Linked DNA regions of Aromatoleum petrolei. The protein of the gene in region 1 interacts with the protein of each later gene in a pairwise test. Links are inferred from orthologs where the notes say so. Each region holds a gene or a part of one and is shown in the gene's direction. Other genes may lie near its edges.

Region 1 (8,356 bases):
GCAGGATGAGCTCCGCCGCCAGACCGAAGCGATGGCGCGTGCGCTCAACGTCTGTGGTCTCATGAACGTGCAGTTCGCCATTCAGGGCGAAGGCGACGATGCGACCGTCTACGTCCTCGAAGTGAACCCGCGTGCGTCGCGCACAGTGCCCTTCGTCTCCAAGGCCTGCGGGCTGCAGCTCGCGAAGATCGCCGCGCGCTGCATGGCGGGCCAGAGTCTGGCCAGCCAGGGCGTCACGGGTGAAATCGTTCCGCCATACTACTCCGTGAAGGAGGCGGTGTTCCCGTTCGTCAAGTTCCCGGGCGTCGACACCATCCTCGGGCCCGAGATGAAGTCCACTGGCGAGGTCATGGGCGTCGGTCGCAGTTTCGCGGAAGCATTCGTGAAGTCCCAGCTTGCCGCAGGCGTTCGCCTGCCGCAGTCGGGCACGGCCTTCATCAGCGTCAAGCCGACCGATCGCGGCGCCGCGGTCGAAGTCGCCCGTGAACTGCACGAACTCGATTTCCGTGTCGTCGCCACGCGTGGAACGGCTTCGGCGATCGAGGCGGCGGGCATTCCCGTGAATGTCGTCAACAAGGTTACCGAAGGTCGTCCGCACGTCGTGGACATGATCAAGAACAACGAAATCAGCATGGTCATCAACACCGTCGAGGAAAAGCGCCAGGCGATCGTCGACTCGCGCTCCATTCGCACGAGCGCGCTGGCAGCCAAGCTCACGGTGTTCACGACCATCGAGGGTGCGCGTGCCGCCTGCATGGGCATGCGCCATCTCGAAGGACTCGAGGTCTATGGCCTGCAGTCCCTGCACGCGGAACTGAACAAGCAATCATGAACAAGACACCCCTTACCGTGAACGGTGCGGAGAAACTCCGCACCGAACTGCACCGCCTCAAGACCGTCGATCGTCCGAACGTGATCGCTGCCATCGCGGAAGCGCGCTCGCATGGCGATCTCTCCGAAAACGCGGAATACGATGCCGCGAAGGAGCGTCAGGGCTTCATCGAGGGTCGGATCAAAGAAGTCGAGGGAAAGATTGCGAACGCGCAGATCATCGATCCGCGCCTTCTCGATGCCGACGGGCGGTGTGTGTTCGGTGCCACCGTCAACCTCGAGGACATGGAGTCCGGGCAGACGGTCATCTATCAGATCGTTGGGGACGATGAAGCCGACGTCAAGGAGAATAAGATCTCCATCAGTTCGCCGATCGCCCGCGCGCTGATCGGCAAGTACGCCGGCGATATCGCAGAAGTTCAGGCGCCGGGCGGCGTGCGTGAGTACGAGATTATCGAAGTGCTCTACATCTGAATGCAAACGGGCCGGGGGTGCAGTCCCCGGCCCGTTTTGCGACCCGGCTGCGGGGCTGCATTTGCCCCGCAGCAATCCTGCATTACCTGCCGCCGAGCGGCCCCGTCTTGCGAACGACCTTTCTGGTGCGCTTTTCCGCCAGCCGCTTCTTGTCGGCGGCGGCCTTGATCAGTGCCGTGCGCCGCGCAGCCGCGGCGAAAGCACGGGCGGACTTTGCTTTCGCCGCTCCCGGCGCGTTGCCCGCCGAGGCAACCCTCGGCGCGGTGGTGGCTTGTTCTTCGCGACGTTCCCGCCACACGACGAGGATCGTCCCGATGTGCTGGACGGGCGCGGCGTCGAGCTCCGTGCAGATCGCCTGCATCAGTGCGTCGCGGTCGGAGCGCTCGATACCGTGAACCTTGATCTTGATAAGCTCGTGTGCTTGCAGGGAACGGTCGATCTCGCCCAGGACGGTGGCCGTGAGCCCGTTGCCGGCGACGCTGACGACGGGGTTCAGATGATGGGCCGCGGCCCGCAATTCGCGGCGACGGGCAGGGGATAGGTCGATCATCGTTTTCTCAAATCTTTCAGGGGCATGGATTCTACTCCCATGACTAGGACCAAGACCAGCAAGGCATGGATGCACGAGCATGTGAACGACGCTTACGTGCAGCGTGCCAAGAGCGAAGGCTACCGTTCGCGTGCCGCATACAAGCTGATGGAGATCGACGACAAGGACCACCTGCTGCGTCCCGGCATGATCGTTGTCGATCTTGGTGCGGCTCCGGGGTCGTGGACGCAGGTCGCCTTGCAGCGCGTAGGCAGGGGCGGGCGCGTGTTCGCGCTAGACCTTCTTCCTGTCGAGCCCCTGCCGGGCATGGAGTTCATCCAGGGCGACTTTCAGGAAGATATCGTGCTGGCCGACCTCGAAAGCCGACTCGCGGGTGAGCCCGTCGACCTTGTACTTTCCGACATGGCCCCCAATATGTCGGGTATCGACACCGTGGATCAGGCGCGCTCGATCCATCTCGGCGAACTTGCGCTTGATTTCGCGGCGCGGCACCTGAAGCCCGGCGGCAACTTTCTCATCAAGGTGTTTCAGGGCGCCGGCTTCATGGAGTTCCGCAGCGAGATCCAGCGCCATTTCGCAACGCTCCAGGTGCGCAAGCCGAAGGCCTCGCGTGACCGCAGTGCAGAGGTTTATCTCCTCGGATTGAAGCGCAAGGCGGACTGAGTGGGGCCTACGGTGCCGATTGGCTGTCTTGATCGTGGCCATTGGTTTACGCAGCGGAACGTTCGCCACTAGAATGGGTCAATGTTTCGCTGCCCCCCCTACGGGCACATAAGGAAAGAAGTTGAATAATCTCTTCAAGAATCTCGCGATCTGGATGGTCATCGGCGTCGTGCTGATGACGGTGTTCAACCAGTTCAATTCGCGCCAGGTCTCGACCAACACGATGGAATACTCCCAGTTCCTCGAGGAGGCGAAGGCCGGACGCATCGCGAAGGCGACGGTCGATGGTCGGCTCGTGCGCGCGACCACGCAGGAGGGGCGCCAGATAACGGTCTACACCCCCGGCGTGCAGGACATCTGGATGGTGTCCGATCTGATCCGCGCGGGCGTGGCCGTCAATGCGACGAAGCCCGAGGAGGAACAATCCTTCCTGATGAGCATCTTCGTGTCCTGGTTCCCGATGCTCCTGCTCATCGGCGTATGGGTGTTCTTCATGCGTCAGATGCAGGGCGGCGGGCGCGGCGGAGCCTTCTCATTCGGCAAATCCAAGGCGCGCATGCTTGACGAGTCGGCGAACTCGCTGAGTTTCGCCGACGTCGCCGGTTGCGACGAGGCCAAGGAAGAGGTGGCCGAACTCGTCGATTTCCTGCGCGATCCGTCCAAGTTCCAGAAACTGGGTGGTCACATTCCCAAAGGCGTGCTGATGGTCGGCTCCCCGGGTACCGGCAAGACGCTGCTCGCGAAGGCCATCGCCGGTGAGGCGAAGGTGCCGTTCTTCTCGATTTCCGGTTCGGACTTCGTGGAGATGTTCGTCGGCGTCGGTGCGGCGCGCGTTCGCGACATGTTCGAGCAGGCCAAGAAGCACGCCCCGTGCATCATCTTCATCGACGAGATCGATGCGGTCGGTCGCCAGCGTGGTGCCGGCATGGGCGGCGGCAACGACGAGCGCGAGCAGACGCTCAACCAGTTGTTGGTCGAGATGGACGGTTTCGAGGGGCAGACCGGTGTGATCGTGATCGCCGCCACCAACCGCCCCGACGTGCTCGACCCGGCGCTTCTTCGTCCGGGGCGCTTCGACCGCCAGGTCGTCGTGCCGCTGCCCGATATCCGCGGTCGCGAACAGATCCTCAAGGTGCACATGCGCAAGGTTCCGATCGCGCCGGATGTCGAACCAGTCGTGCTCGCCCGCGGTACCCCCGGTTTCTCCGGCGCCGACCTCGCGAACCTGGTCAATGAGGCGGCCCTGTTCGCCGCCCGCGGCAACAAGCGCCTGGTGGACATGGAGGATTTCGAGCGCGCCAAGGACAAGATCATGATGGGCTCCGAGCGCCGCTCCATGGTCATGCCGGAGGAAGAGCGTCGCAACACGGCGTACCACGAGTCGGGTCATGCGGTTGTCGCCAAGCTGCTCGACAAGACTGACCCGGTGCACAAGGTCACGATCATTCCGCGCGGCCGCGCACTGGGTGTGACAATGCAGTTGCCCGAGTCCGATCGTTACAGCCAGGATCGCGAACGGCTCCTGCAGATGATTGCCGTGCTGTTCGGTGGCCGTATCTGTGAAGAGATCTTCATGAAGCAGATGACCACCGGGGCTTCCAACGACTTCCAGCGTGCCACCGATCTGGCGCGGCGGATGGTGACCCAGTGGGGCATGTCCGACAACCTCGGGCCGATGGTGTATGGCGAGGAAGAAGGCGAAATCTTCCTGGGGCGGCAGGTGACGACACACCGCAACGTCTCGGAAGCCACGATGCAGAAGGTGGATGCGGAGATTCGTCGCATCATCGATCAGCAGTACGCACTCGCACGCCGCCTGATCGAGGAGAACAGCGACAAGATCGAGGCGATGACCAAGGCGCTCCTCGAGTGGGAAACGCTGGATGCCGACCAGATCAACGACATTATGGAAGGGCAGGCTCCCCGAGCACCGAAGCCGACTTCACAGTCGATCCGGCGCTCGCGCGACGATGATGCACCCGGTGCCGCACCGACGGCGGCAGCGCCTGTAGCCTGATCCGATCGGCGATTGAAACGAACCGAATCGGGCCGACAAGAGTCGGCCCGTTTCGTTTTCAGGAGAAGGAAATGGCGGTTCTCAAGTGTGGACGGTTCGATCTCGATCTCGAGCGCCCGCGCATCATGGCCATCATCAACACGACGCCGGATTCGTTCAGCGGCGACGGCCTGGGGCACGACCTCGATGCCGCCCTGAGACGCTGTGAGAGTGCTGTCGCGGCCGGTGCGCATATTCTGGACATCGGGGGCGAGTCGACCCGGCCGGGTTCAGATTCTGTCTCCGAACAGGAGGAACTCGACCGGGTCATCCCGCTGGTCGAGCGCCTGGCCGGTTGGCCCGTTCCTGTCTCGATCGATACCGTTAAGCCCGCGGTCATGCGCGCCTCACTGGCCGCGGGTGGAAGCCTGATCAACGACATCAACGGATTCCGCGCCCCCGGGGCAATTGAGGCGGTCCGCGACTCCGATGCAGCCTTGTGTGTCATGCACATGCAGGGCGAACCGCGCAGCATGCAGGCGGCTCCTCGCTACGACGACGTCGTAGGGGAGGTCGTCGATTTCCTGCTCAGACAAGTGCATGCCCTCGAGGTGCAGGGCGTCGCCAAGGCGCGCATCCTGCTCGATCCGGGTTTCGGCTTCGGCAAGACGCTCGAGCATAATCTCGCCCTTATGCGCGCACTCGATCACTTCCTCGAGACGGGATATCCGCTGCTGATAGGCGTGTCGCGCAAATCGATGCTGGGCGCGATTACCGGGCGCGGCGTTGACGAGCGGACCACTGCAAGCGTCGCCGCCGCCCTGGTCGCCATCGAACGCGGTGCGCGCATCGTCCGCGTTCACGACGTTGCTGCGACGCGCGACGCTGTCGCGGTGTGGGAGGCGGTGCAGTTCGGCGCATCCTGATCGGTGGGTGTCGCCGTGGCCGCCCGGGATGCGATAATTCGCCTTTTCTGATCGGAAGCAGTCATGGCGCGCAAATATTTCGGGACCGACGGAGTTCGTGGCAAGGTCGGCGAGTCCGCGATAACCCCTGATTTCGTCATGCGACTCGGTTACGCCGCGGGCGTAACCTTGGTCGGGCGCGAGCAGCTGCCGCGGGGCGACCGTCCGGCCGTGCTGATCGGCAAGGACACGCGGATTTCCGGCTACATGCTCGAGGCCGCGCTGGAGGCGGGCTTTGCTGCTGCGGGAGTCGACGTGTTGCTCGCAGGCCCTGTTCCGACCCCCGCCGTGGCCTACCTCACGCGCGCCCTGCGCCTGCAGGCCGGAGTGGTGATTTCTGCGTCGCACAACCCCTATTACGACAACGGGATCAAGTTTTTCTCGGCTGACGGAAACAAGCTGGCCGACGCCGTCGAGATGGAGATCGAGGCGCGCGTCGATCAGCCGATGGGCTGTGCGGAGTCGGCCAAGCTCGGCAAGGCGAGGCGCATTGACGACGCTGCGGGTAGGTACATCGAATTCTGCAAGAGCACCTTCCCGAACGAGCTCGATCTGCGCAAACTGAGGATCGTCCTCGACTGTGCCAATGGAGCGGCTTACCACATCGCGCCCAGCGTCTTTCACGAACTTGGCGCCGAAGTGGTTTCGGTGGGTGTCGACCCCAACGGGCTCAACATCAACGAGTGCTGCGGCGCCACCTCGCCGGAACACTTGCGTGCCGCGGTTTTGGCCAACAAGGCGGATCTCGGTATCGCGCTCGACGGCGACGGTGACCGACTCATGATGGTCGACGCCAGCGGCGCGCTCTACGATGGCGACAAGCTGCTCTACGTGATCGCATCCGCGCAACGGACACTGGGGCGTCTGGATGGAGTTGTGGGCACCCTCATGAGTAACCTCGGATTCGAGCACGCCGTCGGCAGGCTGGGTGTGCCGTTTGCCCGGGCGAAGGTTGGCGACCGCTACGTGCTCGAAATGCTCCAGGAGAAGGGCTGGAAGCTCGGCGGGGAGAACTCGGGGCACATCATCTGTCTCGACCGCCACACCACCGGAGACGGCATCATCTCCGCCCTGCAGGTCCTCGCAGCGCTGCAGTTCACGGGCAAGAGCCTGGCGGAGGCGTGTTCCGATCTCGTTTTCTATCCGCAGAAATTGATCAACGTTAAGCTTCCGGCCGGATTCAACTGGCAGGCGCACGCCGGTATCGCTGCGGCGGCTAGGGACGCCGAAGTGCGGCTGGGAAGCCGTGGTCGCGTGCTTCTTCGTCCTTCCGGGACCGAGCCGTTGCTTCGGGTCATGGTTGAAGGGCAGGATCGTGCCGAGGTCGACGGGCTTGCACGCGAGATCGCTGACTGCGTCGAGAAGGCCACTGTCGCGCAATATTAATCCCGGTATATGAACTGTCACATTCCTGAAATGTGTCGCAACTAAAGTGTGCGCACTTCGGAATGCACCGGCCCGGCTGAGGTGTCGGCATGTCGTGCCGGCTTGGCCAGGTGCATCCGGTTCGGGCAATGACTCGGTTCATCCACTGGAGATTCACTATGTCGGGTTTCAAGCAGACTGCTCTTGCAGCTGCCGTCCTCGTACTGGGAGCGCAAGCTGCGCATGCGCAGTCGCTGGTCAAGATCGACGGTTCGAGCACTGTGTTCCCGGTCACCGAGGCGGTCGCCGAGGACTTCCAGTCCGCGAAGAAGGGTGCCGTGAAGGTTACGGTCGGCATCTCCGGGACCGGTGGTGGTTTCAAGAAATTCTGCCGCGGTGAGATCGACATCGCCGACGCCTCGCGCCCCATCCTGAAGAAGGAAATGGAGGCCTGCTCGCAAGCCGGGATCAAGTACGTCGAGCTGCCGGTCGCCTTTGATGCGCTGACCATCGTGGCGAATCCCAAGAACACATTCATCAAGCAGCTATCCGTCGAGCAGCTGAAGAAGATGTGGGAGCCGGGTGCGCAGGGCACCATCAAGAGCTGGAAGCAAATCGATCCCTCCTTTCCGGATGCGCCACTCAAGCTGTTCGGTGCTGGGTCCGACTCGGGGACCTTCGATTACTTCACCGAGGCGGTCGTCGGCAAGGCGAAGGCCTCGCGCGGCGACTATACGGCGTCCGAGGATGACAACGTGCTGGTCCAGGGCGTCTCCCGCGACGTCAATGCGATCGGTTACTTCGGTTATGCCTATTACGCCGAGAACCAGGGCAAGCTCAAGGCTGTGCCTATCGTCAACAAGGAAGGCAAGCCGGTCGAACCGGCTGCCGCGACCGTGCTCGATGGTTCGTATAATCCCCTGTCTCGTCCGATCTTCATCTACGTAGCGGAAAAGTCCCTCGAAAAGGCAGAGGTCCGTGACTTCGTCACCTACTATCTGAAGAATGCGAGCACGCTCGCGACCGAGGTCAAGTACGTTCCGCTTCCCGCCAAGGCGTACGAAATTGCCCTGGATCACGTCAACAAGAAAAAGCTCGGTACTGTTTTCGGTGGCGCAGCTGAAGTCGGTGTGACGGTCGATGCGCTCCTGGCTCGCGAAGCCAAGCTCTGATTTTGTCCGAAGCATGCGGTGCCCGGGTGTCTAGCCCGGGCGCCTCTTTGTTGTTCGTAGGCGTCCAATGCAAGAAACCAATTCCGGCGGTGCCGCCGCCCTCGCGTCCTACGGTCCGCTTTCCGTCAGCGACCGGCTCGCGAAGAAGGCACTGCGCAACTTCAAGGAGCGCGTCATAGAGCTCCTGCTCCTGGGGGCTGCGTGCGTCTCTGTTCTGACGACCATCGGCATCATCTGGGTGCTCGTCAGCGAGTCGGTGAATTTCTTCGGCACCGTGTCGATCTGGTCCTTCCTTACCGACACCATGTGGACTCCGCTGTTCGCCGAGCCCCGCTACGGG
Region 2 (4,551 bases), 510 kb from region 1 along the record:
TCATCGATTTCGTGCTCGGCGACTTCCCGCTCGACGAGGAGCCGGAAGAGGCCGAGGACCGCGGCCCGCGCATTGCCATCGTCGGTCGTCCGAACGTCGGCAAGTCGACGCTCGTGAATAGCCTGCTCGGCGAGGAGCGTGTCATCGCCTTCGACATGCCGGGCACCACGCGCGACGCCATCGCGATCCCGTTCGAGCGCGACGGCCGCAACTACACGCTGATCGATACCGCTGGCCTGCGCCGCCGCGGCAAGATCTTCGAGGCCATCGAGAAGTTCTCCGTCATCAAGACACTGCAGGCCATCGAGCAGTGCAACGTCGTCGTGCTGGTGCTCGACGCGTCGCAGGACATCTCCGACCAGGATGCCCACATCGCAGGCTTCATCCTCGATTCGGGCCGCGCCCTGGTCGTCGCGGTGAACAAGTGGGACAGCGTTGACGACTACCGCCGCGAACTGATCAAGCGGGCCATCGAGCACAAACTGGGCTTCCTGTCCTTCGCGCGTTTCCATTACATCTCCGCCCTCAAGGGCGCAGGTGTCGTGGCGGTCATGAAGTCGGTCGATTCCGCCTATGCAGCGGCAATGGTGAATCTGTCCACCCCGCGCCTGACCCGCACGCTCCAGGCCGCGCTGGCGAAGCAGGCGCCGCCGCGCAGCGGCATGTTCCGCCCGAAGATGCGCTACGCCCACCAGGGCGGCAACAACCCGCCGGTCGTGGTGATCCACGGCGCGGCCCTGGATCAGGTGCCCGCGTCCTACGTACGGTTTCTGGAACGCACCTTCATGGAAGCGTTCAAATTGCAGGGCACGCCCTTGCGGATACAATTCCGCACCTCGCACAATCCGTATATCGGGAAAGATTAGTTTCCAACTCCGCACCGGGATCGATTGTTTGTACGAATGTGGCAGTGCAACATGAAATCCTTTACATTCACAATAAAACGCAGCCTCGAGGTTTGAAAATGAGCAACAAAGGGCAACTTCTACAAGACCCGTTCCTGAACACCCTGCGCAGGGAGCATGTCCCCGTGGCCATCTATCTGGTCAACGGCATCAAGCTGCAAGGCCAGATTGAATCCTTCGATCAGTACGTCGTGCTGCTGAAGAACACCGTCACCCAGATGGTGTACAAGCACGCGATCTCGACCGTCGTGCCCGCACGTCCGGTCAACATCCAGCAACAGGACTCGGGTGACGGCAATAGCTGATTCCCGCGGGCGCCCCATGGACGCCAAGTTCCTCCATGTTTGAGCGCCCCGATGCCGGTGAGCGCGCGGTACTTGTCCAGCTCGACCTGAACCAGGGCGCGCTGGACGAGCGCCTTTCCGAACTCAAGCTGCTTGCGCTCAGTGCCGGCGCGAGCGTCGAGGCGGTCATCGGCGGCCGCCGCGCGCGGCCCGATCCGGCGCTTTTCGCCGGACGCGGCAAGGTCGACGAGATCGCCGAGACACTGCGTGTCCATGATGCCGATTTCGTCATCTTCAACCACGCGCTGTCGCCCGCGCAGCAGCGCAATCTCGAGCGCAGCTTGCAGTGCCGCGTCGTCGATCGCACGGCGCTGATCCTCGACATCTTCGCGCAGCGTGCGCGCAGCCACGAGGGCAAGCTGCAGGTCGAGCTCGCACAGCTCGACCACCTTTCGACCCGCCTCGTGCGCGGCTGGACCCACCTCGAGCGGCAGAAGGGCGGTATCGGCCTGCGCGGTCCGGGCGAAACCCAGCTCGAGACTGACCGCCGGCTGCTAGGAAAGCGCGTCAAGGTGCTCAAGGAGCGTCTCGCGCAGATCGAGAAGCAGCGCCGCGTGCGCCGCCGCGGGCGCGAAGCGCACAATGTGCTGTCGGTGTCGCTCGTCGGTTACACCAATGCCGGCAAGTCGACGCTGTTCAATTCGCTGACGAAGGCCGGGGCGTATGCGGCCGACCAGCTCTTCGCGACCCTGGACACGACCTCGCGCCGGCTCTATGTGGGCGAGGGGAGCAATGTCGTGCTCTCCGACACCGTGGGCTTCATCCGTGACCTGCCGCACGCGCTGGTCGCTGCCTTCCATGCAACGCTCGAGGAAACGGCGAACGCGGATCTGCTGCTGCATGTCGTAGACTCCGCGAGCGAGGACCGTGAGGCGCAGATCGAGGCCGTCAACGGGGTGCTCGCCGAGATCGGTGCAGGTGCCGTGCCGCAGATCATGGTCATGAACAAGATCGACCTGACCCGCGCCGAGCACGGGGTTCAGCGGGACGAGTATGGTAAGATCGTGCGCGTTTTTCTGAGCGCCAGGACTGGCGAAGGGCTCGGGCTGTTGCGCGAGGCCCTTGCCGAGGCAGCGCGCGATGCAGCGACGGACGCGTCGGCCGATCCCGTCGGGATCGGGCCGCATTTCACCGATAAAGACCCAATTCAAACGTGATTACAGGCGTTCTAATGTCTCTCAACGATCCACGCTGGGGTAACAACCAGGGGAATGGCGACGACAAGCGCGGCGACGACAGGCGCGGTGGCAACCAGGGGCCGCCCGACCTCGAGGACCTGTGGCGCGACTTCAACCAGCGGCTGTCGGGGATGCTCGGCGGCAAGCGCGGGCCGCGCGGCGGTGGTGGCGGGGACGGTGGCGGGCCGCAATTCCCGCAGCTGTCGTTCCGGCAGTTCGGCGGCGGCATCGGCGCGCTGCTGGGCCTCGTCGCCGTCATCTGGCTCGCGAGCGGCTTCTACATCGTCGATGCCAACCAGCGCGGCGTCGTCCTGCGCTTCGGCAGCTATGTCGAGACAACCGAGCCGGGCCTGCGCTGGCGCCTGCCCTATCCGATCGAAACGAGCGACGTGGTCGACCTGACCGGCGTGCGCACCGTCGAGGTCGGTTATCGCGGTTCCGAGCGCAATAAGGTGCTGCGCGAAGCGCTGATGCTCACCGACGACGAGAACATCATCAACATCCAGTTCGCGGTGCAGTACGTACTGATGAGCCCGGAGAAGTACCTCTTCAACAACCGCTACCCGGATGAGTCCGTGATGCACGCGGCAGAGTCCGCGATGCGCGAGATCGTCGGCAAGAGCAAGATGGACTTCGTGCTCTACGAGGGCCGCGAGCAGATGGCAGCGAGCGCACACGAGACGATCCAGAAAATCCTCGACCGCTACGACACGGGCATCCAGATCAGCCGCGTGACGATGCAGAACGCCCAGCCGCCCGAGCAGGTGCAGGCCGCCTTCGACGATGCGGTGAAGGCGGGGCAGGACCGAGAACGCCTGCGCAACGAGGGTGAAGCCTACGCCAACGACGTGATCCCGCGTGCGCGCGGCACGGCCTCGCGACTCATCGAGGAGGCCAACGCCTACCAGTCCCGCGTGATCGCGAACGCCGAAGGCGACGCGAGCCGTTTCACCCAGATTCTGACCGAGTACCGTCGTGCTCCCGAAGTGACGCGCGAGCGTCTGTATCTCGAAACGATGCAGCAGGTCATGTCGAAGACCAGCAAGGTCATGGTCGACGCCAAGGGCAACGGCAACTTGCTGTTCATGCCGCTCGACAAGCTGATGCAGGCAGCCGGAAACCAGGGCGCGCACGAGGCGAATCCGGCATCGGCGCCGAGTGCTGCGGCTCCGGCACCCTCAGCGCGGGCCGACAGTTCGATGGAATCACGCAGCCGCGACCTGATGGCGCGCGACCGTGAACGGGGAGAGCGCTGATGCGTGACAAGATGCCGATTTTCGCCGGCGCGCTGCTGCTGCTCGCGGCTCTCGCGTCGATGACGCTGTTCACCGTCGACCAGCGGCAGTTCGCCGTGGTGTTCCAGCTCGGCGAGGTCAAGGAAGTGATCGACAAGCCGGGCCTGAACTTCAAGTGGCCCATGATCCAGAACGTTCGCTACTTCGATCGCCGCATCCTGACGATGGACACGCCGGAACCCGAGCGTTTCATAACGGCGGAGAAGAAGAACGTGCTGGTCGACCACTTCGTCAAGTGGCGCATCGTCGATCCTCAGCTCTACTACGTCTCCGTGGCGGGCGACGAGGCACGCGCGCGCACCCGCCTGCTGCAGACCGTGAATGCGGGGCTGCGCGAGGAATTCGGTCGCCGCACCGTACATGACGTGGTGTCCGGCGCCCGCGACAAGATCATGGAAGACATGCGTACCCGCGCCGACCAGGACGCGCGCAAGATCGGCGTGCAGATCCTCGACGTGCGCCTGAAGCGCGTCGATCTGCCGCTCGAAGTGTCCGAGTCCGTGTATCGCCGCATGGAGGCCGAGCGCAAGCGCGTCGCCAACGAGCTGCGTTCCGAGGGTGGTGCGATCGCCGAGAAGATCCGCGCCGACGCCGACCGCCAGCGCGAGGTGATCATCGCGGAAGCCTACCGCGAGGCGCAGCAGCTCAAGGGTGCGGGCGACGCCAAGGCTACCGCGACGTATGCGCAGGCCTATGGTCAGAACGCCGAGTTCTATTCCTTCTACCGCAGCTTGGAGGCGTACCGCGAAAGCTTCGCTACCAAGAACGACGTGATGGTCGTTGATCCGAGCTCCGAGTTCTTCAGGTTCATGAAGGATTCCGGCGGGGG

Evidence for each region. Proteins that work in one complex are often made in the same cells at the same time.
Region 2: the proteins of ftsH (region 1) and hflK interact in binary tests that used the Escherichia coli proteins (3 or more experiments, as listed by UniProt). The link is inferred for Aromatoleum petrolei from one-to-one orthologs.

Annotation. Positions count from the first base shown.
Region 1 is NZ_CP059560.1:4,045,364-4,053,719, forward strand. The notes cover bases 2,104-5,087. They hold ftsH (ATP-dependent zinc metalloprotease FtsH), read left to right. Parts: upstream 2,104-2,639; coding sequence 2,640-4,535; downstream 4,536-5,087. Other genes in these bases: ToN1_RS18475 (RlmE family RNA methyltransferase), read left to right, coding at 2,104-2,518; folP (dihydropteroate synthase), read left to right, coding at 4,607-5,087. In the rest of the region: carB (carbamoyl-phosphate synthase large subunit), read left to right, coding at 1-832; transcription elongation factor GreA, read left to right, coding at 829-1,305; ToN1_RS18470 (YhbY family RNA-binding protein), read right to left, coding at 1,388-1,855; more of ToN1_RS18475, read left to right, coding at 1,895-2,103; more of folP, read left to right, coding at 5,088-5,440; glmM (phosphoglucosamine mutase), read left to right, coding at 5,504-6,865; ToN1_RS18495 (PstS family phosphate ABC transporter substrate-binding protein), read left to right, coding at 7,024-8,016; phosphate ABC transporter permease subunit PstC, read left to right, coding at 8,084-8,356. UniProt on the Escherichia coli protein: Acts as a processive, ATP-dependent zinc metallopeptidase for both cytoplasmic and membrane proteins. Plays a role in the quality control of integral membrane proteins.
Region 2 is NZ_CP059560.1:3,531,478-3,536,028, forward strand. Bases 1,705-4,551 are described here. They hold hflK (FtsH protease activity modulator HflK), read left to right. Parts: upstream 1,705-2,420; coding sequence 2,421-3,683; downstream 3,684-4,551. Other genes in these bases: hflX (ribosome rescue GTPase HflX), read left to right, coding at 1,705-2,406; hflC (protease modulator HflC), read left to right, coding at 3,683-4,551. In the rest of the region: ribosome biogenesis GTPase Der, read left to right, coding at 1-866; RNA chaperone Hfq, read left to right, coding at 965-1,210; more of hflX, read left to right, coding at 1,246-1,704.